Regions from separate parts of the Kitasatospora sp. NPDC088779 genome, predicted to be linked through region 2. Evidence: riboswitches for the same ligand, from Rfam matches in the RefSeq annotation. Region 2 holds a riboswitch; each other region holds the start of a gene.
What was found. Region 2 has a riboswitch for cobalamin ahead of AB0P03_RS20225 (peptidase). Riboswitches for the same ligand answer to the same signal wherever they lie in the genome.

Region 1 (7,688 bases), on a different contig from region 2:
CTTCGCCTGCCGCAACTACCTCGCCAACGGCATCTCCTGCATCATCGACGACGCCGTCTTCCCGGACCGCCCGGCCATCGGCCTCGGCGGCTGGAAGCGGCACATCGGCCCCGGCATGATCCCGGTCGTGCTGCTGCCCAGCCTGGACTCCGTGCTGCACCGCAACGCCCGGCGCGGCGGCACCCGGCGGCTCGGTGACGAGGAGGTGGCGCGGATCCACGGCCGGATGGCCGGCTGGTACAACTCCGGGCTGCCGATCATCGACAACTCGTACCTGGACGTGGCCGGCACCGCCGCCGAGCTGGACCGCGTCATCCTGGCCCGGCTGATGGGCATGCCGGTGCGCTGACCTGCGACGATCCGGCGGTGTCGGTGCCGGCTGCGATGATGTGCGGGTCCTGTCGAACCACCCCGGGGGAGCTGACGCCCGTGCCGGAAGGCCACATCATCCACCGCCTCGCCGCCGAGAACCGGAAGGCCTTCGGCGGCCGCCCGGTCGAGGTGTCCAGCCCGCAGGGCCGGTTCGCCGACGAGGCCAAGGCCATCGACGGGCAGCTGCTCACCGCGGCCGAAGCCGTCGGCAAGCACCTGTTCCTCGGCTTCGAGGAGGGCGCCTGGGTGCACGTCCACCTCGGCCTCTACGGCGGCTTCGCCTTCGGTACCGGGCCCGCGCCCGAGCCGGTCGGCCTGGTCCGGCTGCGGCTGGCCAACGACGACGGCTACGCGGACCTGCGCGGCCCCAACACCTGCGCGCTGGTCACCGGCGCGGAGAAGGACGCCGTCGCCGCCCGGCTGGGCCCCGACCCGCTGCGCGCCGACGCCGACCCGCAGGCCGCCTGGCGCCGGATATCGGCCAGCCGGACGACCGTCGCCGCGCTGCTGATGGACCAGAAGGTGCTGGCCGGGGTGGGCAACGTCTACCGGGCCGAGGTGCTGTTCCGCCACGGGATCAACCCGCACCGCGCCGGCCGCGACCTCACCCGGGGCGAGTGGGACGCGATCTGGGCCGACCTGGTCGCCCTGATGCACGAGGGCGTCGGCGCGGGCCGGATCGACACCGTCCGTCCCGAGCACACCCCCGAGGCGATGGGCCGCCCGCCGCGCGTCGACGACCACGGCGGCGAGGTGTACGTCTACCGGCGGGCCGCGATGCCCTGCCTGGTCTGTGGCACCGAGGTCCGGACGGAGCAGCACGCCGCGCGCAACCTCTTCTGGTGCCCCGCCTGCCAGGCGGCCTGACCGCGTTCGAGGGTTGCTCCGGCCGGGCCCCGGCGCGTCCTCCGGAGGAGCCGGTCAGACGACGGCCGCGCTGGGCTCGTGGTGTTCGGCGGCGGCGCACGCGTCGAGGAGGGGGCGCAGGGCCTCGTCCACGAGCCGGTAGCGCACGATCCGCCCGTCCTTGTCCCCGGTGACCACGCCCGCGGTGCGGAGCAGCCGCAGGGCCTGGGACACGGCGGGGTCGCGCATGCCGGTGGCGACGGCGAGGTCGGAGACGGCGAGCGGGCCGGCCCGGTGGAGGGCGAGCAGGAGGGCGAGCCGCCCGGGGTCGGCGAGCAGGGAGAACCGCTCGGCCCAGGTGCGGACGTGCGCGGGGTCGCCGATCGCGGCGATGGCCTCGCAGACCCGGTGTCCGTCGATGGTGCGGTGGCCCGCGCGGTCGGCCGGTACGAGATGCATGCGCACATTGTTGCAGGAGGGGGCCTGTGATCCTGGACACCTGCGCAGGTGCGCAGCCTTGCAAGGGTGGGTCCTGGCCCCTACGGTGTTCCCCGCCGTGGTGCTCGGGAAGACCGGTGACGGATCCTCAGGGGTCCCAGTCCGGAGCGGCCCTCGCCACTGTGATCGGGCCATCGTGATCGTCGACGATGGAGAGACGTCCGTACCCACGACGCCACTGGGAGCCTCGCGCACCTGGGAAGGCGGGTACGGGACCCCCGTAAGCCAGGAGACCGGCCACGGCATCTCACGAAGTGTTTCCACGAGGTGCTGGAGCGTGACCCGAATGACCCTGCCCGAAACCGCCGCCGCCGAGGCGCCGGCGACACCGTCCGTGCTGCCCACGTTCCGCTGGAAGCGCGAGGACACCGTCCGCACGGCCGGGTTGATGGGGGTGATCCTGGCCATGCACGTGGTGGCCTTCGGGACGCTCGTCTTCCTGGTCGCGCCCCACAACTACGCGGTCGGCACCCAGGTCTTCGGGGTGGGCCTCGGGATCACCGCGTACACCCTCGGCATGCGGCACGCCTTCGACGCCGACCACATCGCGGTGATCGACAACACCACCCGCAAGCTGATGGCGGACGGCAAGCGGCCGGTCTCGGTCGGCTTCTGGTTCGCCCTCGGGCACTCCTCGATGGTGGTGCTGATGGCCGCCCTGGTGGCGGGCGGCGCGCAGCTGGCCAGCACGCTGATGGACGACGACTCGGCCACCCACAAGTGGCTCGGGATGGTCGGCACGACGGCCTCCGGCGCGTTCCTCTACCTGATCGGCGCGCTCAACCTGGCCGCGCTGCTCGGCATACTCAAGGTGTTCCGGGCGATGCGGGCCGGGTCGTACGACGAGGCGCAGCTGGAGGAGCACCTCAACTCGCGCGGCTTCATGGCCCGGGTGCTGAACCGGGCGACCCGGTCGATCACCCGGCCCGGGCAGATGTTCCCGGTGGGCATGGTGCTGGGGCTGGGCTTCGACACCGCGACCGAGGTCACCCTGATGGTGATGGCCGGGTCGGGCGCGGCGGCCGGGCTGCCCTGGTACGCGATCGTCTGCCTGCCGCTGCTGTTCGCGGCCGGGATGAGCCTGTTCGACACCCTGGACGGGACGTTCATGAACTTCGCGTACCAGTGGGCCTTCGCGAACCCGGTCCGGAAGGTGTACTACAACCTGACGATCACTGGGCTGTCGATCGCGGTGGCCTTCGTCATCGGCACCATCGAACTGGTCGGCGTGCTGCACGAGAAGCTCGATCTGACCGACCCGGTCACCGGCTGGATCGCGGGCATCTCGCTGGACAACGTCGGCTACGCGATCGCCGGGCTGTTCGTGGTGGTCTGGGCCGCGGCGATCGCCTACTGGAAGCTGGCCCGGGTGGAGAAGCGCTGGGTGGCCGCCGAGTAGCGACGGCTGCGATCAGCGACGGCAGCGATCAGCGACGGCGCCTCCCCCGGGATCCCGGGGGAGGCGCCGTTTCGTCGCTGCGGGCCGGTGCCGGTCGTCGGGCGGGCGGGGTTCAGCGCTCTTCGCGGAAGTCGACGTGCCGGCGCGCGACCGGGTCGTACTTGCGCAGGACCATCCGGTCCGGGTCGTTGCGGCGGTTCTTGCGGGTCACGTACGTGTAGCCGGTGCCGGCGGTGGAGCGGAGCTTGATGACGGGGCGCAGTTCGCTGCGGGCCATGGGTGTCCTCCCGGGTTGGCGGGGTGTTCGGGGCTGGGGCGAAACCGTACACCGAAATGGAAGTCATTTTCATCTGGTGTAACGTGGGCTCCGTCCCGCCCATTCCCGGACGCCAGGGAGCACCCATGTCCGCCCACTGCCAACTCACCGGCCGCCAACCCGGATTCGGCAACGCGATCTCGCACTCGCACCGCCGCACCCGCCGCCGCTTCGACCCCAACATCCAGCACAAGCGCTACTGGCTGCCCGGTGAGGGCCGGTACGTCCGGCTCGCCCTCAGCGCCAAGGGCATCCGCACCATCGACACGATCGGCATCGAGGCCGCCGTCGCCCGCATCCGCGCCCGAGGGGGGAAGGTCTGATGGCCAAGCAGAGCAAGATCGCCAAGAACGAGCAGCGCCGCGCCGTCGTGTCCCGGTACGCCGAGCGCCGCGCCGAGCTCAAGCGGATCACCGCCCACCCCGGCACCGCCCCCGCCGAACGCGCGGACGCCCAGGCCGAACTCGCCCGCCAGCCCCGCGACGCCAGCGCCACCCGGATCCGCAACCGCGACGCCGTCGACGGCCGCCCCCGTGGCTACCTGCGCGCCTTCGGCCTCTCCCGGGTCAACCTCCGCGTCCACGCCCACGCCGGCCACCTGCCCGGCGTCCGCAAGGCCAGCTGGTGAGCGGCGTGGACGGGATCAAACTGCCCGTGGTGGTCGTCGCCGGACTGCACGCCGACGAACGCCGCGCCGCCGTCCGGGAGTTGGCGGCGGCAGCGGTGGACGCGGTGGTCCTCCACCATGACCTGCGGGAGGCCTCGCAGGGCGTCGTCCGCCGTGAACTGCGCGACGCGGGAGGCGGGTTCGACGTCGCCGACGTCCCGCTGGTGAACGACTGCCCCTGCTGCGCCCTGCGCGAGGACCTGCTGCCGCGACTGCTGCGGATCGCCGACGAAGGCCGGTACGGGCTCGCGATCGTCGAACTGTGGGGCGGTAGCGACCCGCACCCGGCCGTCGAGGTGATCGCCGGGGGAGAGGCGGACGGCCGCCACCTGGAGGACGCCGTCGAACTCGCGGGCGTGGTCACGGCCGTCGACCCGGACCGGCTGATCGGCGAACTCTCCGTCTCCGACGACCTGGTGGAGCACGGCGAGCACACCGCCGTCCAGGACCAGCGGACCCGCGCGGAGGCGCTCGCCCACCAGGTCGAGTACGCCACCACCCTCGCCGTCCCGCGGGCGACGGCGCACGCGCCCGGGCTCGCGTTGCTCCGCCAGCTCCACCCCACCGCCCGGGTCGTCCGGCTCGGCACCGGGGCGCTCACCCGGGCCGCCCTCGGCGGCTTCGACGTCGCCGCCGCCCGCGACCGGGTCAACCCGGCGATCGCGCTGCTCCCGCAGGAGAGAGACGAGGCCGGCGTCACCACGCTGGTCTGGGAGCGCCGACGCCCGCTGCACCCCGAGCGGCTGCACCGGGCGCTGGAACTGCTCGTCCCCGCCGCCCAGCGCAGCCGCGGCCGCTTCTGGCTGGCCAACCGGCCCGACCTGATGCTCGCCTGGGACGCCGCCGGGGCCAACCTCGCCGTCGAGGAGTGCGGCCCCTGGCTCACCTCCCTGCCCGACGCCGCCTGGGAGCTCTACCCGCCCGCCCGCCGGGCCGCCGCCGCCCTCGACTGGCACCCTCTGCACGGCGACCGGGTGCAGCAGCTCAGCTTCACCGCGGAGGGCCTCGACGTCGACGGCGTCACCGGGCTGCTCGACTCCTGTCTGCTCACCGACGCCGAACTCGCGGCGGGCGAACCCGGCTGGAAGGCCCTGCCGGACGCCTTCCGGGACCTGCTCGACCCCGTTCACTGAGGAGCCGTCACTGTGCGTAAGCGACCGAACCCGCCCAAGGCCCGGCCGAACCCGTTGTTCACGGCCGGCATCGAGTACATCGACTACAAGGACACCGACCTGCTGCGGCGCTTCGTCTCCGACCGCGGCAAGATCCGGAGCCGCCGCGTCACCCGGCTCACCGTCCAGCAGCAGCGCGCCGTGGCCAGGGCCGTCAAGAACGCCCGCGAGATGGCCCTCCTCCCGTACGCCGCCGGCACCACCCGGTAACCGGACCACCGCCACCACCGTCACCACCGTCACCACCCGACAAGGAGCCCCCGATGGCCGTCCCCAAGCGCAAGACGTCCCGCAGCAACACCCGGCACCGCCGGGCCCAGTGGAAGGGCAAGGCCCCGAAGCTCGTCCCGATCACCCTCAACGGCCGCGAACTGCTCGTCCCCCAGAACCTGGTCCCCGCCTACCGCCGCGGCCTGATCGACCCGGAGGGGGCGTAGCGACCACGGAGGGGGCGTGCGGGGGTGGGGGCGCGCCCTGTCGGGGGTGCTCGGCGGGCGGATCGGAGTGGGGGTTCGTAGGCTCGACGCATGTCTGATGCGTACGCGGGTCGGCGGGAGCGGGTGAGGGAGCACTGCAGTGCGGCCGGGGCCGATGCGGCGCTGATCACCCGGGCGGCGAACGTGCGGTATCTGACGGGCTGCGCGCCCTGCGGGGCGACGCTGCTGCTGACCCGGGAGCGGGTGCTGCTGGCAGTGCCGGACGATCTGCCGGCGGACGACACCGGGGAACACCTGATCGCGCCGGACGTCACCCAGGTACCGGTGGCGGCCTCGGCGGACACCGCCCTGGCGGCGGCCGCCGCCGCCGTGCGACTGGGCGTGGCGGACCTGGCGGTGGAGGAGCACGACCTGACCGTCAGCCGCCACCGCGCGGTGGCGGGCCTGGCGGAGGGGGCCCGGCTGGCCGACCTGGGGCAGGTGGTCGAGCGGCTGCGGGTGGTCAAGGACGAGCACGAGATCGCCGACCTGCGGATCGCCGCCGAGATCGCCGACCAGGCGCTCGGCGAACTGCTGGAGTCGATCCTGGTCGGCCGCACCGAACGGCACCTGGCGATGGAGCTGGAACGCCGGATGATCGACCACGGCGCGGACCGGGCGGCCTACCCGGTGTCCGTCGGCACCGGCAGCCACTCCGGCCAGCCCGCCCACCAGCCGACCGACCGCCGGGTGGAGGAGGGCGACTTCCTCACCGTGGTGATGGGCGCCCAGTACCGGGGCTACGGCGTCTCCACCGCCCGGACCTTCGTGATCGGCGCCGCCCCCGCGCCCTGGCAGGTGGAGCTGCACCGGCTGGTGTTCCGGGCCCAGCGGGCCGCCCGGGAGGCGCTCGGGCCGGGCGTGGAGCAGTGCGTGCCCGACCGGGCCGCGCGGCAGATCCTGGAGGCGGCCGGCCACACCGAGACCTCCCCGCACCCGGTGGGCCACGGCATCGGGCTGGAGATCCGGGAGGCGCCGCGCCTCGGCCTGTCGGACATGGGTAAACTGGACAGCCGCGTGCCGGTCACCGTCGGCCCAGGGGTCCACCTCCCGGGCAAGGGCGGTGTCCGGATCGAGGACACGCTCGTGGTGCGTCCCCCAGAGGAGGGCGGGCCCGAGCTGCTCACCATCACCACCAAGGAGCTCCTCGCCCTGTGACCGCGGCCGCCCGTCGGCCGTCGGCGGCAGGACGCAAGCCTTGGTTCCTTGACAGCTATATCCAGGAGTAAGTGCGCCCGTGGCTTCCACGAACGATCTCAAGAACGGCATGGTCCTCAAGCTGGAGGGCGGCAAGCTCTGGTCCGTCGTCGAGTTCCAGCACGTCAAGCCCGGCAAGGGCCCGGCCTTCGTGCGCACGAAGCTCAAGGAGGTCCTGACCGGCAAGGTCGTCGACAAGACCTTCAACGCCGGCACCAAGGTCGAGACCGCCAACGTCGACAAGCGCGGCATGCAGTTCTCGTACAAGGACGGCGAGAACTTCGTGTTCATGGACACGGACACCTACGACCAGATCGTGGTCGAGCCGGCCGTCGTCGGCGACGCCTCCAAGTACCTGCTGGAGGGCTTCGAGGCCCTGGTCGCCATGTACGAGGGCTCCCCGCTGTACATCGAGCTCCCGGCCTCCGTCGAGCTGCTGATCTCCCACACCGAGCCGGGCGTCCAGGGCGACCGCTCCACCGGCGGCTCCAAGCCGGCCACGCTGGAGACCGGTGCCGAGATCGCCGTGCCGCTCTTCATCGTCACCGGTGAGAAGATCAAGGTCGACACCCGCGACGGCAGCTACCTCGGCCGGGTGAAGTAAGTCCGTGTCGGCCGCACGTAGCAAGGCCCGCACCCGGGCCTTCCAGATCCTCTTCGAGGCCGACCACCGCGGGGTCGACCCGCAGCGGGTCCTCGCGGACTGGGTGGCCCGCGCCCGCGAGCCGAAGCCCGACGAGGGCAC
Region 2 (7,688 bases):
TCGCACCCTACGTGGACGGCGCGGCGATGTTCCACAACGTGCCCGGCCTGCCCCACTGCTGAACCACCCGATGACCCACAGCGGCCCCGCGCACCGACCCCGGCGCGCGGGGCCGCTCGCACAGCTGCTGACCGAACAGCTCGCCCGGCGGCGCCGAACGTCCCGCACCGTCTGAACTCTGAACCGCCGGTGCCCCGGCCCCCCTTCCGGAGGGGCCGGGGCACCGGGGTGTCTCCGGAGGTCAGGGCGCGGTGACGCCCGGCTGGGCGCCGGCGCCGAAGGACCAGCCCTCGACGTCGCCGGGCGCCGGGTTGTAGCTGCCCGCGCCGAGGTTGCTGTACGACCAGGGGCCGCCGTGCTGGGCGTGCCAGTACGACCAGTAGGCGCTGCCGGTGGGGTTGGTGCAGGTCGTCGGCAGGGCGTTGATGGTGCAGACGAAGCCCGGGTAGCGCGGGTGGAAGGTGTACGCGAACCCGGCGCCGGTCAGCGCGGCCAGGCCGCTGGCCGGGTCGCCGGGTGCGCAGCCGGTCTGGATGCCGCCGCCGACGGCGGTGAAGTCGACCACGACGGTGACGCCGGTGGTGCCGTCGCAGGCGGCGGCCCGCGCCTGCGGGGCCTGGACGACGGAGGCGCCGAGCAGTCCGGCGGTGAGGGCAGCGGCGGCGGCGATCGACCCGAGGGTGCGGCGGGCCGGGCACGCGGGCGCCATGGTGTCGGTCATCGGAGCTCTCCTCGCGGGGTCAGCGGGTGGTCGCCGGGCAGGCCGGCACGGGCGCGTCCGGGCGGCCACCGGCGGCGGAGAGGGTGGCCAGCGGGGTGCCCGCGAGGCCGAGGACGGCCTGCGCCGTGGCCCGGGCTCCGGTGGCCGGGTTGAAGCCGGTCGCGTCGTAGGCGACCGCCCCGCGCACGCCCGGGTCCGTGGCGCAGCCCTGCTGGAGCTTGACCAGGCTGCTCCAGCCCTTGAGGCCGGCCCCGAAGCGTCCGCCGGCCAGCAGCGCTTGCGTGGCGAGGCCGGTGGTGTTGGCGTTGGACGCGGCGGCCCCGGCGGCCGAGAAGCCGCCGTCGGCGTTCTGGTGGGCGGTCAGCCAGCCGAGTCCGGCGTCGGCCTTGGCGGTGCGGCCGGTCGCGGCGAGGGCCTGGGCGGCGAGCGCGGTGGCGTCCGGGTCGCTGGCGCAGGTGGCCTGGCCGAAGGCGACCGGGTACCCGCCGTCCGCGCACTGGCTGTTGGCGAGGAAGTCGACGGCCGTCGCCGGGGCCCCACCGGCCGTGCGGTGCAGGGCGATCACGGCCAGGGACTGGCCGAAGGCGTTGCTGTAGTCGCCCCACTGCGAGCGGTCGGAGAACCGGCCCTCGGCGGTCTGGAGCGAGCGCAGGCGGGCCGGCAGGTCGACGCCGCCGAAGGCCGTCGGGTTCCCGCCGCGCACCTCGACGGCGAGCAGCAGCTTGGCGGTCGCGCCCGCGTAGGCCTCGGTGATGCCGTCGCCGAGGTAGCCGCTGATGACCTCGGGCTTGGCCAGCCAGGCGGTGGCCTTCGCAGCGGCCTGGTCGGAGCTGTGCGAGGCGGCGAAAGCCAGCACGGCGTCGATGGTCAGGCCCTGGTCGGGGTAGGCGGTCCCGTTGAAGACGGACTCGAAGTGGTCGCCGTCGACGAGTTGGCGGGCGAGCCAGCCGCCCGCGGCGGCGTCGGGGCGGACCGTCGGGGACGAAGTCGCGGCGGCAGGTGCCGCGTGGGCGGCAGCGGCCGCCGGGAGGACGGTGGCGAGGGCGAGCGCGGGTATCGCGAAGAGGCGCAGGGGGCGTCGGAACGAGGACACGGTGGGCCTTTCCGGGCCCGCGCGCAGGGGCCCGGAGGACGGCGGCAACAAGCCGGGCAGCCCTCGGAGCTCCGGCCCGCAGACCACGACGGGAGGAGGGGACGACACACCTCCGCCGCCGGGTACTCGGGCTCGCCGCCGACATCGGATCGGCGGCCTACCGTTGCGGGTCAGCGCCGGATTCGAACCGGACTTCCCCCAGCGGCGGAGTCACAACATGACGGCCCATCATGGCGAGACGGAGAAGTCCCGGTCAAGGGATCGTCCGCCGCATCGCGCCGCGAACCGCTCGGACCGTCAGCGGTGAAGGAACTCCGGTGGGCGCTTCTCGGCGAAGGCCGCCATGCCCTCCTTCTGGTCCGCCGTGGCGAACGTGGCGTGGAACAGTCGCCGTTCGAAGCGCACGCCCTCGGCGAGCGTGGTCTCGTACGAGCGGTTGACGCTCTCCTTGAGCATGACGGCCGCCGGGGTGGACATCGCCGCGATCGTCTCGGCCACCGCCAGGGCCTCGGCCTGCAGTTGGCCCGCCGGGACGATGCGGGAGACCAGGCCGGCCCGCTCGGCCTCCTCGGCGCCCATCATCCGGCCGGTCAGACAGAGTTCCATCGCCTTCGCCTTGCCGACCGCCCGGGTCAGCCGCTGCGAGCCGCCGATGCCGGGGATCACGCCGAGCTTGATCTCCGGCTGCCCGAACTTCGCGGTGTCCGCCGCCAGGAGGACGTCGCACAGCATCGCCAGCTCGCAGCCGCCGCCCAGCGCGTAGCCCGCCACCGCCGCCACCACCGGCTTGCGCAGCGCGGCGAAGCGGTCCCAGGCGGCGAACCAGTCGCCGAGGTAGGCGTCGACGAAGTCGAGCGACTGCATCTCCTTGATGTCGGCGCCGGCCGCGAAGGCCTTCTCGGAGCCGGTGATCACCAGCGCGCCGATCTCCGGGTCACGGTCGAACTCCGTTGCCGCCTGCACGACTTCGTTCATCAGCAGGGTGTTGAGCGCGTTCAGCGCCTTGGGCCGGTCGAGCGTGATCAGCCCCACCCGGCCCTTGCGCTCGACCAGGATCGTCTCGTAGCCGGTCACTTGCCGTCCTCCCGCAGGGTGGTGATGATCGCCGAGAAGTCCAGGCCGGCGCCGCTGTCGGCCTGAGCGAAGTCCGCGTACAGCTGTGCCGCCCTGCGTCCGAGGTCCGTGGGCAGGCCCGCGGCGTCGGCGGCCCCGGCGGCGAGTCCGAGGTCCTTGGCCATCAGGGCGGCGGCGAACCCGGCCGCGTAGTCGCGGTTGGCCGGGCTGGTCGGCACCGGCCCGGGGACGGGGCAGTTGGTGGTGAGCGCCCAGCACTGGCCGGAGGCGGTCGAGGCGACGTCGTAGAGGGCCTGGTGGCTGAGCCCGAGGCTCTCTCCGAGCACGAAGGCCTCGCTGACCGCGATCATCGAGATGCCCAGGATCATGTTGTTGCAGATCTTCGCGGCCTGCCCCGCTCCGGGGGATCCGCAGTGCACGACCTTGCGGCCCATCGCCTCCAGCACCGGTCGAGCCGCCTCGAAGTCCGGCTCGGCGGCTCCGACCATGAAGGTGAGGCTCGCGGCCGTGGCACCGACCACCCCGCCGGAGACCGGCGCGTCCACCGCCCGGTGCCCGGCGGTCACGGCCAGGTCGTGCGCCGCCCGGGCGTCCGCGACGTCGATCGTGGAGCAGTCGACGAAGAGCGTTCCCGGGCGGGCGGCGGGCAGCAGGTCCGCGTAGGCGGCCAGCACGTGCCGGCCGGCCGGCAGCATGCTGATGACGACGTCGGCCTCCCGCACCGCCTCGGTCGCGGACCGCGCCGGACGGACGCCGCCCTCCTCCGCCCGCCGCAGCGCCTCGGGTGCCAGGTCGTAGCCGGTCACGGTGTGCCCGGCCTCGGCGAGGTTGGCGGCCATCGGGCCGCCCATGTTGCCGAGGCCGATGAATCCGATGACTCCGTTGAATCCGTTGACTCCGTTGCGGTGGGTCACCAGCGCTCCAGGGGTGTGGCGGGGGCCAGGCCGAGTTCCCGGTCGCCGAGCGGGGCGAAGTAGCGGGCCACCGCGGCGGGCCCGACGGCGCTCAGCGTCGACGGGTTCCACCGCGGGGAACGGTCCTTGTCGATGACCTGGGCGCGGATCCCCTCGGCCAGGTCCGGTGTGGAGAGCGCCGCGCAGGAGGTCCGGTACTCCTGGTCGAGGACGGCCTCCAGCGGACCGAGGGTGCGGGCCCGGCGCAGCGCCGCCAGGGTGGCCTTCACGGCGGCGGGCGAGTTGGCGGCGATCCGGTCCGCGGCCTCCTTGGCCTCCGGTTCGCCGCTGTCCCGCAGGCGGTCGAGGATCTCCTCCACGGTGTCGGCCCCGTAGCAGCGGTCGATCCACGCCCGCCGGCCGTCCAGCACGCCGGCCGGTGCGGGCCCGACGTTCCGTTCGAGGGCGTCGTGCACGGGGAGTTCGGCCAGGTCGTCCAGCAGCGCGGGCAGCCGCTCGGCCGGGACGAAGTGGTCGGCGAGGCCGCAGAGCAGCGCGTCCGCGGCGCCGACGGAGCCCGCGGTCAAGGCGAGGTGGGTACCCGACTCGCCGGGCGCGAGGGCGAGCAGGTAGGTGCCACCCACGTCCGGGACGAAGCCGATGCCGGCCTCGGGCATGGCGATGCGCGTGGTCTCGGTGACGATCCGGACGCTGCCGTGGGCGGAGACCCCGACCCCGCCGCCCATCACGATGCCGCTCATGAGCGCGACGTAGGGCTTGGGGTAGCGGGCGATGCGGGCGTTGAGGCGGTACTCGTCGCGCCAGAACTCCTCGACGGCGCCCGGGTCCGCGCCGGTGGCGGCGCGGTGGATGGCGACGATGTCGCCGCCGGCGCAGAAGGCCCGCTCACCGGCGCCGGTGATGACCACGGTCGCGACCCGCTCGTCCTCCTCCCACCCGTCCAGCGCTTCGGAGATCCTCCGCACCATGCCGTGGGTGAGGGCGTTCAGGGCTGCGGGGCGGTTGAGGACGATCAGGCCCGCCCGGCCCTCGCGGTGGACCAGGACCTCGTCGAGGTCGGTCCCGGCCATCACGCGGCCCCGATCAGGCCGCGGGCGACGATGACGCGCATGATCTCGTTGGTTCCTTCCAGGATCTGGTGCACCCGCAGGTCGCGGACGATCTTCTCGATGCCGTACTCGGCCAGGTAGCCGTAGCCGCCGTGCAGTTGGAGCGCCTGGTTGGCCACCTCGAAGCCGGTGTCGGTGGCGTGCCGCTTGGCCATCGCGCACAGTTCCGGCGCCCTGGGGTCCCCCCGGTCCAGGGCCGAGGCGGCCCGCCAGAGCAGCGACCTGGCCGCCTCCAGCTCGGTGGCCATGTCGGCGAGCCGGAACTGCAGCGCCTGGGCGTGCAGGAGCCGGGCGCCGAACGCCTCGCGGTCCGCCAGATAGCCGGTGGCCCGCTCCAGGGCGTCCTGCGCTCCGCCGAGGGAGCAGGCGGCGATGCCGAGCCGGCCGCCGTTCAGCCCGTTCATGGCGATCCGGAAGCCCTCGCCCTCGGCTCCGAGGAGGCGGTCGGCCGGGAGCCGGACGCCGTCCAGCCGCACCTGGCGGGTGGGCTGGGCGTTCCACCCCATCTTCTTCTCGTCGGGCCCGAACGAGACGCCGGCGTCGTCGCGTTCGACGACGAACGCGGACACCCCGCCGGCCCCCGGCCCGCCGGTGCGGGCCATCACCAGGTAGACCCGGGAGACGCCGGCGCCCGAGATGAACTGCTTGACGCCGTCGAGGACCCAGTGGTCCCCGTCCCGGCGGGCGCGGGTGGTCAGTGCCGCCGCGTCCGAGCCCGCGCCGGGCTCGGTGAGGCAGTAGCTGGCGGGGGTCGCCATGGCGCTGAGGCCCGGCAGCCACCGGGCGCGCTGGGCGTCGTCGCCGTAACGGTCGATCATCCAGGCGACCATGTTGTGGATGGACAGGTAGGCGGCGATGGACGGGCAGCCGGTGGCCAGCGCCTCGAACACGAGCACGCCGTCGGCGCGGGTGAGTCCGGAGCCGCCGGACTCCTCGCGGACGTAGACACCGGCCAGGCCGACGTCCGCCGCCTTGCGCAGCACGTCCACCGGGAAGTGCTTGGCCTGGTCCCACGCGACCGCGTTCGGCGCCAGGTGTTCGCGGGCGAAGGCCCGGGTGGTCGCCGCGATGGCGAGCTGGTCCTCTGTGAGGTCGTGCACGGCGCCCTCAGCCCATCGTCGGGATGGTGAAGCTCGCGCCCTCCTTGACCCCGGAGGGCCAGCGCGAGGTGACGGTGCGGGTGCGGGTGTAGAAGCGGATCGAGTCCGGCCCGTGCTGGTTGAGGTCGCCGAACCCGGAGCGCTTCCAGCCGCCGAAGGTGTGGTACGCGACCGGCACGGGGATCGGCACGTTGACGCCGACCATGCCGGTGTTCACCCGGCGCGCGAAGTCCCGCGCCGTGTCGCCGTCCCGGGTGTAGACGGCCACGCCGTTGCCGAACTCGTGCTCGCTGGGCAGGCGCAGCGCCTCCTCGTAGTCGGCGGCGCGGAGCACGGTCAGGACGGGGCCGAAGATCTCCTCCCGGTAGATCCGCATGTCGGGAGTCACGCGGTCGAACAGCGAGGCGCCGAGGAAGTAGCCGCCCTCGTGCCCCTCCAGCCGGAAGTCCCGCCCGTCGACCACGAGTTCGGCGCCCTCCTCGACCCCGAGGTCCAGGTAGCCGCGGACCCGCTCCAGCGCGTCGGCGCCGACCAGCGGGCCGAAGTCCGCCGCCGGGTCGTCCGAGCGCCCGACCTTCAACGCGGCGATCCGCTCGACCAGTTTGGCCACCAGGGCGTCGGCGGTCTCCTCCCCCACCGGGACGGCCACCGAGATCGCCATGCAGCGCTCGCCGGCCGAGCCGTAGCCGGCGCCGATCAGCGCGTCCGCGGCCTGGTCGAGGTCGGCGTCCGGCATCACGACCAGGTGGTTCTTGGCACCGCCGAAGCACTGCGCCCGCTTCCCGTGCGCGGCGGCGGTGGCGTAGACGTACTGGGCGATCGGCGTGGAGCCGACGAACCCGACCGCCTGCACCCGCGGGTCCTCCAGCAGGGTGTCCACGGCCTCCTTGCCGCCGTTGACCACGTTCAGCACGCCCGGCGGCAGCCCGGCCTCCAGGAGCAGTTCGGCGAGGCGCAGCGGCACCGAGGGGTCGCGTTCCGAGGGCTTGAGGACGAAGGCGTTGCCGCAGGCGAGGGCGGGTGCGGCCTTCCAGAGCGGGATCATCACCGGGAAGTTGAACGGCGTGATGCCCGCGACCACGCCGAGCGGCTGGCGCATCGAGTACACGTCGATGCCGGTGCCCGCGTTGTCGCTGAACTCGCCCTTCAGCAGGTGCGGGATGCCGGCGGCGAACTCCACGACCTCCAGGCCGCGCTGGATGTCCCCGTGGGCATCGGCCACGGTCTTGCCGTGCTCGGCGGACAGCAGCCGGGCCAGCTCGTCCTTCTCCTGCTCGACGAGTTGGAGGAAGCGCAGCAGGACGCGGGCCCGCCGCTGCGGGTTCCACGCGGCCCACCCGGGCTGAGCCTGCGCGGCGTCGGCGATCACCGCCTCGACCTCGGCCCGGCTGGCCAGCGGCACCCGGGCCTGCACCCGGCCGGTGTTGGGGTCGTACACGTCGCCGAAGCGACCGGAGGTGCCGGCGGTGGGCTTGCCGGCGACGAAGTGGGTCAGTTCTCGGACCATCGGGTTCCTTCTCTCGACAGGGTGGGGAGAGGAGGAGGATCGGAGGCCGCCGCGGGTCGGCGGGCACACGGTGGTGCGCCCCGCGGCACGGGCGTGCGGCGGCGGAACGGAACGTCAGGGCGTCGGGGCCCCGGCGGCCGTCGGCACGGGACGACCAGGAGCGGCAGTGG
Region 3 (7,688 bases), on a different contig from region 2:
GTCGCCGCCCTGCTGGGCCTCGGCCTCAACGAGGCCGCCTACATGGCGGAGATCGTCCGCGGCGGCATCCAGTCGGTGGACGAGGGCCAGACCGAGGCCGCCCACGCGCTCGGCATGAGCCGGTTCCAGACCATGCGCCGGATCGTCCTGCCCCAGGCCATGCGGGTGATCATCCCGCCGACCGGCAACGAGACCATCTCGATGCTCAAGACCACCTCGCTGGTCAGCGTGATCTCCCTGGAGGAGATCTTCCGGGCCGGTCAGGTCATCTACTCCCGGAACTACCAGAACATCCCGCTGCTGATCGTGGTCAGCCTCTGGTACCTGTTCTTCACCTCGCTGCTGACCATCGGCCAGTACTACATCGAGCGCTACTACGCCCGCGGCTCCAACCGGACCCTCCCGCCCACCCCGTTGCAGCGGCTGCGGGGCCTGTTCGCCGGGAAGCCCGCCCCGAAGACCGGCGCCGACGTCGTCCCGGGGCTCGAGGGAGGTGGTCACGTATGACCGACCTGAGCAAGACCCCGGCCGCCGCCACCGGACAGCCGATGGTGCGCGCCGAGGGCGTCCACAAGTCCTACGGCTCCGTGCACGTGCTCAAGGGCATCGACCTGGAGGTCAAGCAGGGCGAGGTGTTCTGCCTGATCGGCCCCTCCGGCTCCGGCAAGTCGACCTTCCTGCGGTGCATCAACCACCTGGAGAAGATCAACGGCGGACGCCTCTGGGTGGACGGCGAACTGGTCGGCTACCAGCAGAAGGGCGACAAGCTCTACGAGCTCAAGGACCGCGAGGTCGCCGTCAAGCGGCGCGACATCGGCATGGTCTTCCAGCGCTTCAACCTGTTCCCGCACATGACGGCCGTCGAGAACGTCATGGAGGCCCCGGTCCAGGTCAAGGGCGAGAGCAAGGCCGCCGCCCGGGAGCGGGCGATGGTCCTGCTGGAGCGGGTCGGCCTCGCCGACAAGGCGAAGAACTACCCCTCCCAGCTCTCCGGCGGCCAGCAGCAGCGCGTCGCGATCGCCCGCGCGCTGGCCATGAAGCCCAAGCTGATGCTGTTCGACGAGCCCACCTCGGCGCTCGACCCCGAACTGGTCGGCGACGTCCTCGACGTCATGCGCGGCCTCGCCGAGGAGGGCATGACCATGGTGGTCGTCACCCACGAGATGGGCTTCGCCCGCGAGGTCGGCGACGCGCTGGTGTTCATGGACGGCGGCGTGGTGGTCGAGTCCGGCAACCCCCGCGAGGTGCTCACCGACCCCCGGCACGAGCGCACCCGCGCCTTCCTCTCCAAGGTGCTGTAGAACCGTACCGACCGGCGCCCGGCAGGCTGCTCCTGCCGGGCGCCGACGTTTTCCCCACCCAGGTAATAGGCTGGACGCAATCAGCCCGTTACCGACCTTCTGGAAGGACCTCCGTGGAGCTCGCCTCGTACGCCGATCTCGCCGTTCGGCTGGTGAACACCGAGGAGCCCGGGCGCGGCACCGACACGCTGACGTCCGTGGACGCGGTGCGCGGCCTGTTCTCCGACTCCTCACGGGCCGCCGCACAGGCCGACGAGTCCGACCTGCCCCGGCTGCGGGCGGTGCGGACCAGGCTGCGCGGGGTCTTCGAGGCCGCCGCCGAGGGCGACGAGATCCGGGGCGTCGACCTGCTGAACAGCCTGCTGATGGAGTACCCGGTCAGCCCGCTGGTCTCCGGGCACGACTACCTGGACGACGCCGGCCGGCCGCGCTGGCACCTGCACCTGGCCGACAACTCGCCCACCGCCACCGCGCACTTCAGCGCGGTCGCCTGCATGGGCCTGGCCGTCCACCTGACCGAGCTGGGCGCCGACCGGCTCGGCATCTGCCAGGCCGCGCCCTGCCGCAACGCCTACCTGGACACCTCGACCAACCGCTCCCGCCGCTACTGCTCGGACCGCTGCGCGACCCGCGCCAACGTCGCCGCGTACCGGGCCCGCAAGCGCCAGGAGGCCGAGGCCGCGGCACTCGGCGCCGCCGGCTAGGTCCTGTCCGGGCCGGGCCCAGGGGGTCAGAGCTCGTCCGCCCAGACGCCCAGGCGGCGGGCCAGACCCGGCACCCGGGCCAGCCGGGTGCCCAGCAGCAGCCGCTCCAGCCGCCGCCCCGGCGCCAGCCAGGCCGGGCGCGGGCGCAGCCGCAGCAGCACCCGGCCGAGCACCAGCTCGTCCGGGACCGGGCCGTAGCTGCGGCTGTCGCTGTCCACCGGCCGGTTGTCGGACAGCAGCCACCAGCCCCTCGGACGCCGCTCGGCGGCCCGCTTCACCACCAGCAGGTCCTGCTGGAAGGGGTGCCGGAAGAGCACCACCGCGCCGGGCCGGATCGGCGCGCCGTAGCGCACCAGCAACTGGTCGCCCTCGCGCAGGGTCGGGACCATCGACGGGCCCGCCACGTCGACCAGCCCGAACGGCACCGCGCCGCCGCCCCGGCCCCGGCCCCGGGGTTCCGTGCCCATCGGTTCCGCGTCCGCCGGTTCCGTGCTCCGCGCCACGACTCCTCCTCCCGGACCGCCCGGTCCCAGTCTGCCGTACGGACCGTCACCCCGTTCGATCCGTTCGATGTCCGGATTACCCCGGTTCCGGGTCCGCCTTTTGCCCTAGGCCCACCGCCCGATCGCGAAACCCCGGGTGCGGAAGGGTAATCTCGGGCGCGGGAAGACGATCTAAGGAAGGACTCCCATGTTCTCTCGTCTGTTTGCACCGCGCGCCACCGCCCACGCCCACTGTGACCTGCCCTGCGGCGTGTACGACCCGGCGCAGGCCCGGATCGAGGCCGAGTCGGTCAAGGGCACCCAGGAGAAGTACCAGGCCAACGAGGACCCGGCTTTCCGCACCCGCGCCCTGATCATCAAGGAGCAGCGTGCCGAGGCCGTCAAGCACCACATCTCGGTGCTGTGGAGCGACTACTTCAAGGCCCCGCACTTCGAGAAGTACCCGCAGCTGCACCAGCTGATCAACGACACCCTGAAGGCCGCCTCGGCCGCCAAGGCGTCCACCGACCCCGCCACCGGCCAGGCCCTGCTGGACCTGATCGCCGAGGTCGACAAGATCTTCTGGGAGACCAAGCAGGCCTGAGCCTGACGCGTCGCCACCCGACCGCCCCCGTCCGCGAGCCCGGACGGGGGCGGTCGTGCGTTCACGCCCCATCCGAGCCCGGTAAGGGTTGCCTAGCCTGAGTGGCTGTTATGCTGCCAGGGCGTCCGAGGGGGAAGTCCGGTGTGAATCCGGCGCTGACCCGCAACGGTGAGCACGGCCCCGGGGCCGCGCCAGCCCGATCGCCCCCGGCCGCTGAACTCCCGACAACTCGCCGTGGACTGCGAGGGGATGGCGCCCGGGCCCGCGCCCGACCGGTGCCGCCCCCGCGCACCCGCGGCCCGAGGCAAGGCGCACCGTGAGCAGCACCGCAGCCGCGGGCAGTGGCGCAACGAGCCCGCCCGCCCGCCGAATACCCGCCCTCCCGCTCGCCGTCGGCCTGGCCGCCGCCCTGCTGCTCTCGCTGCTCTGCGGCGTGGCGCTGGGCGCCTCCGGGATCGGCCTGCCCCGCGCCATGCGGCTGCTGGCCGCCGGGCTGACGGGCGGACGGCTGGAGGCGGACGAGGCCGCCGCCTACGCGATCGTCTGGGAGATCCGGCTGCCGCGCGCCGTGCTGGCCTCGGTGGTCGGCGCCGGGCTGGCCGCCACCGGGGTCGCCGTCCAGGCCCTGGTGCGCAACGCGCTGGCCGACCCGTTCGTGCTCGGCATCTCCTCCGGCGCGGCCGTCGGCGCCAACGCCGTGCTGCTGCTCGGCGCCTTCGCCTCGCTCGGGGTGTGGGCGATCTCGGCCTCCGCGTTCGGCTCCGCGCTGGTCGCCATGGTGCTGGTCTACCTCGCGGCGCGCACGGCCTACGGGCTCACCCCGCTGCGGCTGGTGCTCACCGGCACCGCGCTCTCCTACGGCTTCTCCGCCGTCACCGCGCTGATGGTCTTCGCGGCCGCCCGAGGCGAGGCCGCCCGGGACGCCATGATGTGGCTGCTCGGCAGCCTCGGCGGCGCCACCTGGGGCTCGGTGCCGATCGCCGCCGCCACCGTGCTGGCCGGCCTGGCGTACCTGGCCTGCGCCGCCGGCCGGCTGGACGCGCTCGCCATGGGCGACGAGACGGCCGCCTCGCTGGGCGTGGACCCGGACCGGCTGCGCCGCGAGCTGTTCGTGGTGACCGCCGCCGTCACCGGCACGGTGGTGGCCGTCAGCGGGGCGATCGGCTTCGTCGGGCTGATGGTGCCGCACCTGGCCCGGATGCTGGTCGGCGCCGGGCACCGCCGGGTGCTGCTGGTCGCGCCGCTCGCCGGGGCGCTGCTGCTGGTCTGGGTGGACATCGTCTCGCGCACCCTGCTGGCGCCCGCCGAACTGCCGGTCGGGGTGGTCACCGCGGTGCTCGGGGTGCCCTGTTTCCTGCTGCTGATGCGCCGTCGCGGCTATTCCTTCGGAGGCCGCTGATGGATCTCGCCCTGGACTCCGTCTCGGTCGAGCTGGCCGGCGCCCGGCTGGTCCACGACGTCGCCCTGGACGCCGCCGCCGGGCAGGTGGTCGGACTGGTCGGGCCCAACGGCAGCGGCAAGTCGACGCTGCTGCGCTGCGTCTACCGGGCGCTGCGGCCGGCCGCCGGGGCCGTCCGGCTGGACGGCGCGGACCTGCACGCGCTGACCGCGCGCGAGGCCGCCCGGCGGGTGGCCGCACTCCCCCAGGAGCACTCCGCCGAGTTCGACTTCACGGTGGCCGAGGTGGTCGCCATGGGCCGGTTGCCGCACCGGCGCGGGCTGGGCGGCCCGGGTGCGGACGACCACGCGCGCTGCACGGAGGCGCTGCGCAAGGTCGGCGCCGAACAGTTGGCCGGGCGGGGCTTCCTGAGCCTGTCCGGCGGCGAGAAGCAGCGGGTGCTGATCGCCCGCGCGCTGGTCCAGGAGCCCCGGCTGCTGGTGCTGGACGAGCCCACCAACCACCTGGACATCGGCCACCAGTTGGACGTGCTGGCGCTGGTCCGGGAGGCCGGCCCGACGGTGCTCACCGCGCTGCACGACCTCAACCTGGCGGCCGGCCACTGCGACCTGCTGTACGTGCTGCGGGCCGGCCGGATCGTCGCCTCGGGGCCGCCCGCCGAGGTGCTCCGACCCGCCCTGCTGGCCGAGGTGTTCGGCGTCCGGGCCACCCCCGTCCGGCACCCGGTGACCGGCGCCGTCCAACTGCTCTTCGACCGGATCTGACCCACCCCCCGAAGGAACCCCCGTGCGCACCAAGGCCGTTGCCATCACCGCCCTGCTCACCCTCGGGCTCACCGCCTGCGGCGCCGAGATCGCCCCGAGCGGCGACGCCACCGCCGCCTCCGCCCACTACCCGGTGACCGTGGAGAACTGCGGCACCAAGCTCACCTTCCCGCAGAAGCCCGCCCGGACGGTGACCAACGACGTCGGCATCACCGAGCTGATGCTCGCCCTCGGCCTGGCCGACCGGATGGCCGGCTACGTGATGCCCGACGACAAGGGCCGGGTCGACCAGGTCGCCTGGAAGGACGGCTACCAGCAGACCGTGTGGCTCTCCAAGAAGGAGATCACCAAGGAGATCGTGCTGGGCGCCAAGGCCGACCTGGTCTTCGCCGGCTGGCACTACGGCTTCGACGAGGGCCGCGGCTTCACCCCGCAGGCGCTCAAGGACCTCGGCATCCCCTCGTACGTGCTCAGCGAGTCCTGCCGCAGCGGCAAGGGCACCGAGCGCGGCGTGATGTCCCCGCTGGACGCGCTCTACACCGACCTGGCCAACCTCGGCGAGATCTTCGACGTCCGCGACCGGGCGGACAAGCTGGTCGCCGATTTCAAGGCGAAGGTCGCCGCCGCCCCGCAGCCCGAGCGCCGGCCGTCCGTGTTCCTGTACGACAGCGGGCAGGACAAGCCGTACACCGCCGGGAAGTTCGCCGCGGCCGACGAGATCATCGCCAAGGCCGGCGGGACCAACGTGATGGGCGACCTCGCGGACACCTGGGTCACCGTCGGCTGGGAGAGCGTGGTCCAGCGCGACCCCGAGGTGATCCTGATCAACAACTACGGCGAGACCGGCGCCGACGCCAAGCGCGCCTTCCTGAAGTCCTTCCCGCCGCTGGCCGGCGTCTCGGCGGTCAGGAGCGACCGGATCTTCGTCCTGGACTACGTCGACCTGGTGGAGAGCCCGCGCAACCCGGCCGCGATCACCGCGCTGGCCGACTACCTGCGCAGCGTCCCCGCCCGCTGACCCGCCCGCCCCCGGCCCGGGCCCCGATCCGGGCCTGGGCCGGGGGCGGGGACGCGCAGTAGGCTCGCGGCATGATCCGCACCGCCGTCGTGACCGACGTTCCCGTCATCCTCGCCCTGATCCGCGAGCTCGCGGAGTACGAGAAGGCCCCGCAGGAGGCCGTGGCCACCGAGGAGCAGCTGCGTGACGCCCTCTTCGGCGCCAACCCCGCGCTGTTCGCCCTGATCGCCGAGGACGACGCCACCGGCGAGCCGGTCGGCTTCGCGGTCTGGTTCCTCAACTTCTCGACCTGGCGCGGCACCCACGGGATCTACCTGGAGGACCTGTACGTCCGCCCGCTGTCCCGCGGTGGCGGCCACGGCAAGGCGCTGCTGCTGGAACTGGCGCGGATCGCCGTCGAGCGCGGCTACGCGCGGGTGGAGTGGTCGGTGCTCGACTGGAACACGCCCTCGATCGACTTCTACAAGTCCCTCGGCGCGGTGCCGATGGACGACTGGACCGTCTACCGGCTCACCGGCGAGGCGCTCGCCGCCGCCGCCGGCGGTCACTGAACGGACCGCCCGAACCCCTGCCACCCTGCGTCGCGATGGCTTACCATGAGTGACTCCCGAGCCCCGGCCGGCGTGCGGAAGGCGGTAAGGTCTCAGGCGGATACGCGGCGTCCGGTCGCCCCGCGAAGGGTATGACCGGTACGTACCGCACCACCCCTCTGGACAGTTGGGGCGAAGCAGTTGAGCCAAGCAACAGACAGTGCCGCGGCCACCGGCCCGGAAGCACAGCGCGTCACCCAGGAGGTGAGGGTGTCCCAGATCGACGGCGAGCCCGGAGTGCAGGACTTCGTGGAGGTCCGGCTGCCCGCGGCGGGTGCCTACCTCTCGGTCCTGCGAACAGCGACGGCCGGCCTGGCGGCGCGGCTCGACTTCACCCTCGACGAGATCGAGGACCTGCGGATCGCGGTCGACGAGGCCTGCGCCATCCTGCTCCAGCAGGCGGTGCCCGGCTCCGTCCTGACCTGCGAGTTCCGGCTGGTCGGCGACTCGCTGAAGGTGACCGTCGCCGCCCCCACCACCGACGGGAAGGCACCCGAACGGGACACCTTCGCCTGGACGGTGCTCTCCGCCCTGGCCGGCGAGGTCGACTCCTCGGTCGGCGAGGACAAGACCGTGTCGATCAGCCTGCACAAGAAGCGCGGCGGCCCCGTCGCCCACTAGCCGGGGCGTCGACCAGCACCGCACAAGGGCCGTCCGCCCGGTCCCCGATCAGGGGCCGCGCGGGCGGCGCCCGGTACCGCCCCCCACGCGGTACGACCAACGAGACGATGCCGGGGCCCGAGGGCCCCGGTGCTCCCGGAACGGAACGGGGGAATGGCCGTGAGTGATCTGGACCGTACCGGCCTCGCGACGGCGGGACCTGCCG
Region 4 (7,688 bases), on a different contig from region 2:
AGCCCTGGTTCCAGGCCCGCAGCGCCATGCCGAACGCGGCCGTGGACTTGCCCTTGCCGGGGCCGGTGTGCACGGCGGTGATCGGCTGCGTGCGGCGCTGACGAGTCGTCAGGCCATCGTCGGGGACGCTCTCGGGGACACCCTTGGGCATGTCGGCTCAGGCCGCCTTTCGCATGGTGGTGGCACGGTTCTCGCGACGGTTCTCGCGCCGGCTGTCCTGCCGGTTCTCGCGGACGAGCGAGGCGACGCCCTCGGGGCGCAGCTCGTCCAGGCTGACGGCGGTGCCGCCGAGCAGCCCGGCCAGGGTGCGGGCGAGGCCGAGTCGGACGGGGCCGGACTCGCAGTCCAGCACCACGCTGGCGGTGCCCTGCGCGGCGAACAGCCCGGCCGCGCGCTGCGACCGGGCGAGCGCGTCCCGCCCGCCGGTGGCCCGGCCGTCGGTCACCACGACCAGCAGCGGGCGGCGGCTCGGGTCGCGCAGCCGCTCCACCCGCAGCACCTCGTGCGCGCGCAGCAGGCCGGCGGCCAGCGGGGTGCGACCGCCGGTGGGCAGCGACTCCAGCCGGGCCGCGCCGACCTCCACGGACGACGTCGGCGGTAGCGCCAGTTCGGCGTCCGCGCCCCGGAAGGTGATCATGCCGATCTTGTCGCGCCGCTGGTAGGCGTCCATCAGCAGGGACAGCACGGCGCCCTTGACGGCGGTCATCCGCTGCCGGGCGGCCATCGAGCCGGAGGCGTCGACGACGAACAGCACCAGGTTGGACTCCCGTCCCTGGCGGACCTGTTCGCGGAAGTCGTCCTTGCGCAGCACCAGCGCCCGGCCGGCCCGCCCGCGTGCCGCCTGGTGCGGTGCGGCGGCCTGCAGGGTGGCGGTCAGGTGCAGCCGGCTGAGCGCACCCTGGGGGCGCCGGGCGCGCACGGTGTGCCCGCCGGTGGTCTCGGCGGGGGAGCGGCGGCCCTGGGCGCCGTGGCCGGTGCCCTGCACGGTGAACAGCTTGGTCCGGTACGGGTCGCCGGCCGCGACCGGTGCCGACTCCCGTGCAGGGGCGGGGTGTTGGGCCGGCACGGGCTGCTGGAGCGGCTCGTCCGGCTCGGCGGCCGATGCCTCCGGACCAGAGGCGGGCTCGGGGGCCCCGCCGCCGTCCGGGCCGCCGCCGGGGCCGCCGTCCGGGCCCGGACCGTCGTCCTCGGGGCCGTCGCCCTCGCCGTCGCCCTCAGCCTCTCCTGAGCCCCCGGGCTCCTCGGGCTCCGACGACTCCTCGGGCTCCGAGGGCTCCGACGACTCCGAGGGCTCCTGCGGCTGCGCGTGCTCCTCCAGCGTCCGGTCGAGCTGTTCCTCGTCCAGCCCCGGCGCGTCGAAGGGGTTGCGGCGGCGCCGGTGCGGCAGCGCCAGCTGGGCGGCCTTGCGGACGTCCTCCTCCAGCACCTCGGTCCGCCCGTCCCAGGCGGCGAGCGCGACGGCGGTGCGGGCCATCACGATGTCGGCGCGCAGCCCGTCCACCTCGAACGCGGCGCACACGGCGGTGATCTGGCGCAGTGCGACATCCGTCAGCTCCACCTCGGGCAGCAACTCCCGTGCGGCGGTGATGCGTTCGGCGAGCGCCTGCTCGTCCGCGGCGAACCGCGCGGCGAAGCCGGCCGGGTCGGCGTCGTAGCCGAGCCGGCGGCGGACCACCTCGGCGCGCTCGGCCGGGTCCCGGGTGGCGGCGATCTCGACGGTCAGGCCGAACCGGTCGAGCAGCTGCGGCCGGAGCTCGCCCTCCTCCGGGTTCATCGTGCCGACCAGCAGGAAGCGGGCGGCGTGCCGCACCGACACGCCCTCGCGCTCGACGTACGAGCGGCCCATCGCGGCGGCGTCCAGCAGCAGGTCCACGACGTGGTCCTGGAGCAGGTTCACCTCGTCGATGTAGAGCACGCCGCGGTGCGCCTTGGCGAGCAGCCCCGGCTCGTACGCCTTGACGCCCTCGGCGAGCGCCCGTTCCAGGTCGAGCGAGCCGACGATCCGGTCCTCGGCCACGCCGACCGGCAACTCGACCAGCTGGGCGGGGCGTTCGGACGCCGAAGGGCGGTCGTGCGGCCCGTCCGGGCACTGCGGGTCCGGAGCGGCCGGGTCGCAGGCGAACCGGCAGCCGTCGACGGCCGCGAGGGTCGGCAACAGGCCGGCCAGCGCGCGCACCATGGTCGACTTCGCGGTGCCCTTCTCGCCGCGCACCAGCACGCCGCCCACGGCCGGCGAGACCGCGTTGAGCAGCAGTCCGAGCCGCAGGTCGGGCATGCCGACGATCGCGGTGAACGGATAGCGGACGTCACTCATGCATACTCCCCAGGTGCCCCGGGCGCCAGGAACGGCAGCGATCCGGCCGCCGGCACCCCGCCCTCGATCAGCTTCCACAGCGCGTCGGTGTCCGCGTGTTCCTCGATCAGGTCGCCCAGCCGGTCCAGCCGGGCCTCGCGCGCCTCGGCGAACGAGGTGTCCGGCGCCGGCACGAACGCCCGGCCCGCCAACGCGGCGACCTCGCGCAGGAGTTCACGGCGGAAGCCGTCGTTCTCCAGCGCGCCGTGCCAGGTGGTGCCCCACACCGGGCCGACCCGGCAGCCGTCCAGGCCGTGCCCGTCGTCATCGGAGAAGAACGGCTCGCCCCCCTCCACGGCCACCACTCCGTGGTGGATCTCGTACCCCTCGACCCGCTGCCCGTACGCCGTGCCGGCCGGCCGCGCCAGCACCTTCTCGGCGCCGAACCGCACGTGCGTCGGCAGCAGGCCCAGGCCCTCGACCGAGCCGGCCCCGGACTCCACCTCGTCCTCGATCCCGCGCGCCAGCATCTGGTAGCCGCCGCACACCCCGAGGACCGGCAGCCCGGCCGCCGCCCGCGCCTTCAGCGCCGGCTCCAGGCCGCGTTCGCGCAGCCAGGCCAGGTCGGCCACGGTGGCCCGGGTGCCGGGCAGCACCACCAGGTCGGCGTCGGCCAGTTCCTCCGGCCGGGTCACCCAGCGCACCAGCACACCGGGCTCCTGCGCCAGCGCGTCCAGGTCGGTGAAGTTCGACAGCCGGGGGAAGCGCACCACGGCCACCCGCAGCACGTCCGCCCCGAGCGGGCCGCGGCCGTCCACCCGGTCCACCACCGTGGACAGGTCCAGCGAGTCCTCGGCGTCCAGCCACAGGCCCGGCAGCATCGGCAGGGTGCCCAGCACCGGACGGCCGGTCAGCCCGTGCAGCATGTCCAGGCCGGGCGCCAGCAGCCGCGCGTCGCCGCGGAACTTGTTGACGAACCAGCCCGCCACGTGCCGCTGGTCCTCCGCCGACAGCAGTGCCAGCGTCCCGTACATCGCCGCGAAGACGCCGCCGCGGTCGATGTCCCCGACCACCACCACCGGCAGCCCGGCGGCCGTCGCCAGGCCCATGTTGGCGATGTCCCGGTCCCGCAGGTTGATCTCGGCGGGCGAACCGGCGCCCTCGCAGACCACCACCTCGTAGCGGCGGCGCATATCCGCCAGGCACTCCAGCGACCGTTCCAGCAGGACGGGCTTGCGTTCGCGGTAGTCCAGCGCGCCCACCTCGGCGACCGGCCGGCCCAGCAGCACCACCTGGCTGCGGCCGTCCGCCCCCGGCTTCAGCAGCACCGGGTTCATCGCCGCCTCCGGCTCCACCCGGGCCGCCTGCGCCTGCATCGCCTGCGCCCGGCCGATCTCGGCGCCGTCGGCGGTGACGAAGGAGTTCAGCGACATGTTCTGCGCCTTGAACGGCGCGACCCGCACCCCCTGCCGGGCCAGCCAGCGGCAGATGCCCGCGGTCACCACACTCTTGCCCGCGTCCGAGGTCGTCCCCGCGACCAGCAGTGCGTTGCTCATGCCCTTCCCCTCCACCGTGTCGTCAGCAAGCGCAGCGCGACGTGCCCCGCGACCGTCGTACCCAGGGCCAGCGCGCCCACCCGCCGGGAGAGCACGCAGGCCCGCTCGATGTCGTCCGCCGTCACCGGCCGCAACTCCGCGCCCAGCACCGGCCGGTGTTCCACCCGCTCCCCGTACTGGAGGGTCCCGCCCAGCCGGACGCCCACCGCGCCCGCGAAGGCCGCCTCCGCCTGGCCCGCGTTCGGGCTCGGGTGCGCCGAACCGTCCCGCCGCCAGACCCGCCAGGCCGTTTTCGGCTGCGGCGCGGCGGCCACCGTGAGCAGAGCCGTCAGCCGGGCGCCCGGCCAGCCCGCCACGTCGTCCAGCCGGGCCGAGGCCCAGCCGAACCGGGCGTACCGCGGCGAGCGGTGGCCGACCATCGCGTCCAGCGTGTTCACCGCGCGGAACGCCAGCAGCCCCGGGGTGCCCGCCAGCGTGCCCCAGACCAGCGCGTTCACCACGGCGTCCGCCGTGTTCTCGGCCACCGACTCGACCACCGCGCGGGCGATCTGAGGCCCGTCCAGCGCGCTCGGGTCCCGCCCGCACAGGTGCGGCAGCCGCTCCCGCGCGGCCGCCAGGTCGCCCGTGGCCAGCGACCGGCCGATGGTGCGCGCCTCCCGGGTCAGCGAGGTGCCGCCCAGCACCGTCCAGGTCGCGGCGGCCGCCAGCGCGGCCCGGCCCAGCGGACGCCGGCCCACCGTACGGTCCAGGGCCACCGCGCCGGCCGCGACCGCGCCGACGCACAGCGCCGTGTACCCGGCGCCGGCCACCCGGTCGTCCTGCCACACCCGCCGCTCCAGCCGGGTCGCCGCACCGCCGAAGACGGCCACCGGGTGGCCGCGCCGGGGGTCGGCGAAGCGGGCGTCCGCGGCGAAGCCCGCGGCGGCGCCGAGCGCGAACGCGGCGGCGCGGGTCAGCGGGCGCACGGCGGGTTCGGCGGAAGGCCGCGTGGGGTCCGGCGGGGCGGGGCAGCCTGCATCGCGTGCGTGTCCTCACTCAGGGTCCGCGCCCTGGATCGACGTACCGGGGGCGAGAGTCTCCTGGCTTCCGGGTCGGACACACCCCCGGGCCTTCCAGCGGCTTCTGACGGTCCGCCGTGGCAATGTTCCGAGCGTGCTCCCCGGTGACAGTGGCGGGACCGCGCCGGACTCGCACCGGCTTCCTCTGCATGCCTCCGTTTGGCCCCAGGATCCCATCACGCGGCCGAACCGGGAGTCAACCGAGGTCACGGAGGGGTTGGTCACACCTCGGAGCCCCGTCGCCACCTCCGATCCGCCCGCCCCGCCCCGCCCTGCCTGACGCCCGCCCAGCCCGAGGCCCCGCCGTGCCCCGGACGGCCCAGCCCGGTGGCCGCCCGCGCGGCCCCCCGGTGAACTGGTGCCCGGACACCGCCCGGACACCGTCCGGTCCAAGACCAGCAGAGCGGGGAGCGATATGCGTTGGGGAACCGCGGCCGTCGTGGCGGCCGCCGTCGTCGGCGCCGGGGCCGCCGGGGCCGCCGTCCTGGTGATCGGCCGCCGGGCCTCCGAACGGCTGGTCCACCCGGCGAGCGCCGCCCGGGAGTCCGGCCCCGTCCTGGTGCGGAGCCTCGCCGCGGGCCGGATCACCTTCAACCGCCGCCCCGAGAGCCTTCGCCCCGGCCGCTGGGCCGTGGAATGGGACGACCACGGCCACGCCGTCGTCGAGGAGGTCCTGCACAGCGACGAGAACGGCGTCACCCGCCGCCTCGTCCGCGCGGACCGGGGCACCCTCACCCCCGGCACCGAGGTCCGCTTCACCCCCCGCGTCCACCTCGGCGACCCCACCGAGGCGCTCGGCCTCCCCTTCACCGACACCGCCGCCGACGGCGAACTCGGCGCCCTCCCCGCCTGGCGCCTCGCCGGCAAACGCGGCACCTGGGTGATCCTCGTCCACGGCCCCGGCGCCGACCGGCAGCAGACCCTCCCGGTCCTCCCCGTCCTCGACCGCCTCGCCCTGCCCGCCCTCGCCGTCACCTACCGCGGCGACCAGGGCGCCCCGGCCTCGCCGGACGGGCTCGGCCACTTCGGCGAGACCGAGTGGCGCGACGTCGAGTCGGCGGTACGGCTCGCCCTCGACAGCGGCGCCGGCCGGGTCATCCTGTACGGCTGGTCCCTCGGCGCCACCATGGCCCTCCAGACGGCCTCCCGCTCCGCCTGGGCCCATGCCATCAGCGGCCTCGTCCTGGACTCGCCGGTCCTCGACCTGCCCGCCACCGCCCGCCGCGGCGCCGCCCGGGCCGGCTACACCGGCGCCGCCGCCGAGCTCGGCGCCCTCGCCGCCGAGGGCCGCACCGGCGTCGACCTCGCCGACTTCGGCCGCATCGCCGAGGGCGCCGACCTGCGCGTCCCCACCCTCCTCCTGCACAGCCCCGACGACCAGGTCGCCCCCTTCCGCGCCGCCGAGCGCCTCGCCGCCGCCCGCCCCGGTGTGGTCAGCCTCCGCCCTTTCCCGGGCGCCGACCACGCCACCCTCTGGAACTCCGCCCCCACCCACTACACCGAACTCCTCCGCCGCTGGCTCACCCCCCTTCTCTGAACCCAGCCCCCCCGCGTGAGAAGTCACACCCGCGGGGCCTCCGTACGGAACCCGGACCTCACCTGTCGGCCACGGAGTGTGACCGGTCGGGCGGGTAGCGCGACCGTCGCCGCAAGGGTTGAGCCGTGATGGCATGACCCCGCCACCTGTTTCCGGCCAGGCGGTTTGCCTCTGTTGCCCGATTGTTGCCCGATCTTGGGGAGGTGCCGTCGACGGCCGCCCGTCCGTACAGCCAACCGGATGTGACAGAAGGCCGGTACAAGGGGAAGACTGCTCGACGTGACGTCTCGGAATCCGCGCGACCGTGATGCCCCGCTCCCTCCGACGATCGGTACTGGTGCGACGGTGACCCGTCTCCCCGGTACGGCCCACCGGCCCGCCGCTGGCAAGCCGGGCGGGGCCGGGGTACCCCGCCGACGAGGGCCCGCTGCGGCGCCCGGTCGGGGGAGGGTTCCCGTACCGGAGGGCTTCCCCGCGCCGGCCGAGCTGGCGCCGCTGGCCCGCCGGATGCTGGTGGACGCCGTCCGGATCGCCCGCTGGGCGGGGGACCTGGAAGAGGTCGACAAGCGGGGCGAGCTGCTGCCCGATGACGCCCGTGCGGCGGGTCGGGCGCTGGCCATGACGGTCGGCGCCGCCGCCAAGGCGTGGGGGCAGGCGCTGCTGGTCGGCCTGGTGGAGGCCAGGGACGGCGGTGCGGTCCCGGGTTGGCGCCTGCACGCCTGGGAGCACGACGACGAGGCGGTCGTCCGCGGCTGGTCGGCGCTGTTCGACGCCTGGACGCTGCTCGCCCCGGTGCCGCCCGCCGCCCTGCGGGGCGTGTTCGCGGTGCTGGCCGGCCAGGCGGTGGACCAGGCGCCGCAGCTGCTGTCGTTCCTGCACCTGGTGGCCGGTCCGGTGTCGGACGGCGAACTGCTGGAGCTGCTGCGCCGGGGGCTGGACGAGCGCCGGGTGGGTGGCACGGACGGTTCGGGCCTGTCGCCCGTGCCGCACGCCGCCTCGGCGGTCTCGGCGGTCCGCGGCACGTGCCGGGAGCCGCAGATCGACACCCCGCCGTCGCCGGCGGACGTGGCCGCGGTCCTGGACTGGATGCTGGACGGCCTGGCGGCCGTCGGGGCCGTGGTCCGCAGGGACGAGGCCGCCGAGCTGTCGCCGCTGGGCCACTGGGCGGTGCGGGCGAAGCTGGAGGAGATCTGCACGGTCGCGCAGACCGCGGCCGGGCACATCGAGCAGAGCGCCTTCGAGCT

Region 1: it holds a riboswitch for cobalamin, as region 2 does, so the genes downstream of both, AB0P03_RS00995 (HoxN/HupN/NixA family nickel/cobalt transporter) here and AB0P03_RS20225 (peptidase) in region 2, are expected to answer to the same signal.
Region 3: it holds a riboswitch for cobalamin, as region 2 does, so the genes downstream of both, AB0P03_RS11840 (iron ABC transporter permease) here and AB0P03_RS20225 (peptidase) in region 2, are expected to answer to the same signal.
Region 4: it holds a riboswitch for cobalamin, as region 2 does, so the genes downstream of both, AB0P03_RS05885 (cobalamin biosynthesis protein) here and AB0P03_RS20225 (peptidase) in region 2, are expected to answer to the same signal.

What each region holds. Positions count from the first base shown of each region.
Region 1 is NZ_JBFBHW010000001.1:209,089-216,776, forward strand. Features, by position in the region: gene AB0P03_RS00980 (AAA family ATPase) at 1-349, shown strand, start outside; gene AB0P03_RS00985 (DNA-formamidopyrimidine glycosylase family protein) at 430-1,239, shown strand; gene AB0P03_RS00990 (metalloregulator ArsR/SmtB family transcription factor) at 1,294-1,677, opposite strand; cobalamin riboswitch at 1,759-1,973, shown strand; gene AB0P03_RS00995 (HoxN/HupN/NixA family nickel/cobalt transporter) at 2,003-3,115, shown strand; gene rpmG (50S ribosomal protein L33) at 3,228-3,392, opposite strand; gene rpmB (50S ribosomal protein L28) at 3,518-3,754, shown strand; gene rpsN (30S ribosomal protein S14) at 3,754-4,059, shown strand; gene AB0P03_RS01015 (GTP-binding protein) at 4,056-5,231, shown strand; gene rpsR (30S ribosomal protein S18) at 5,244-5,480, shown strand; gene rpmF (50S ribosomal protein L32) at 5,534-5,707, shown strand; gene AB0P03_RS01030 (aminopeptidase P family protein) at 5,798-6,904, shown strand; gene efp (elongation factor P) at 6,984-7,547, shown strand; gene nusB (transcription antitermination factor NusB) at 7,552-7,688, shown strand, end outside.
Region 2 is NZ_JBFBHW010000019.1:128,670-136,357, reverse strand. Features, by position in the region: gene AB0P03_RS20235 (hypothetical protein) at 1-62, shown strand, start outside; gene AB0P03_RS20230 (flagellar hook-length control protein FliK) at 242-721, opposite strand; gene AB0P03_RS20225 (peptidase) at 741-1,814, opposite strand; cobalamin riboswitch at 1,914-2,035, opposite strand; gene AB0P03_RS20220 (enoyl-CoA hydratase) at 2,112-2,888, opposite strand; gene mmsB (3-hydroxyisobutyrate dehydrogenase) at 2,885-3,802, opposite strand; gene AB0P03_RS20210 (enoyl-CoA hydratase/isomerase family protein) at 3,799-4,872, opposite strand; gene AB0P03_RS20205 (acyl-CoA dehydrogenase family protein) at 4,872-6,011, opposite strand; gene AB0P03_RS20200 (CoA-acylating methylmalonate-semialdehyde dehydrogenase) at 6,019-7,518, opposite strand.
Region 3 is NZ_JBFBHW010000010.1:73,474-81,161, reverse strand. Features, by position in the region: gene AB0P03_RS11865 (amino acid ABC transporter permease) at 1-507, shown strand, start outside; gene AB0P03_RS11860 (amino acid ABC transporter ATP-binding protein) at 504-1,301, shown strand; gene AB0P03_RS11855 (CGNR zinc finger domain-containing protein) at 1,415-2,005, shown strand; gene sodX (nickel-type superoxide dismutase maturation protease) at 2,032-2,472, opposite strand; gene sodN (superoxide dismutase, Ni) at 2,696-3,091, shown strand; cobalamin riboswitch at 3,180-3,318, shown strand; gene AB0P03_RS11840 (iron ABC transporter permease) at 3,408-4,490, shown strand; gene AB0P03_RS11835 (ABC transporter ATP-binding protein) at 4,490-5,254, shown strand; gene AB0P03_RS11830 (ABC transporter substrate-binding protein) at 5,277-6,272, shown strand; gene AB0P03_RS11825 (GNAT family N-acetyltransferase) at 6,344-6,823, shown strand; gene AB0P03_RS11820 (anti-sigma regulatory factor) at 7,073-7,483, shown strand; gene AB0P03_RS11815 (RNA polymerase sigma factor SigF) at 7,643-7,688, shown strand, end outside.
Region 4 is NZ_JBFBHW010000005.1:56,745-64,432, reverse strand. Features, by position in the region: gene cobO (cob(I)yrinic acid a,c-diamide adenosyltransferase) at 1-151, opposite strand, end outside; gene AB0P03_RS05895 (putative cobaltochelatase) at 158-2,314, opposite strand; gene AB0P03_RS05890 (cobyric acid synthase) at 2,311-3,849, opposite strand; gene AB0P03_RS05885 (cobalamin biosynthesis protein) at 3,846-4,814, opposite strand; cobalamin riboswitch at 4,922-5,054, opposite strand; gene AB0P03_RS05880 (alpha/beta hydrolase) at 5,323-6,444, shown strand; gene AB0P03_RS05875 (hypothetical protein) at 6,790-7,688, shown strand, end outside.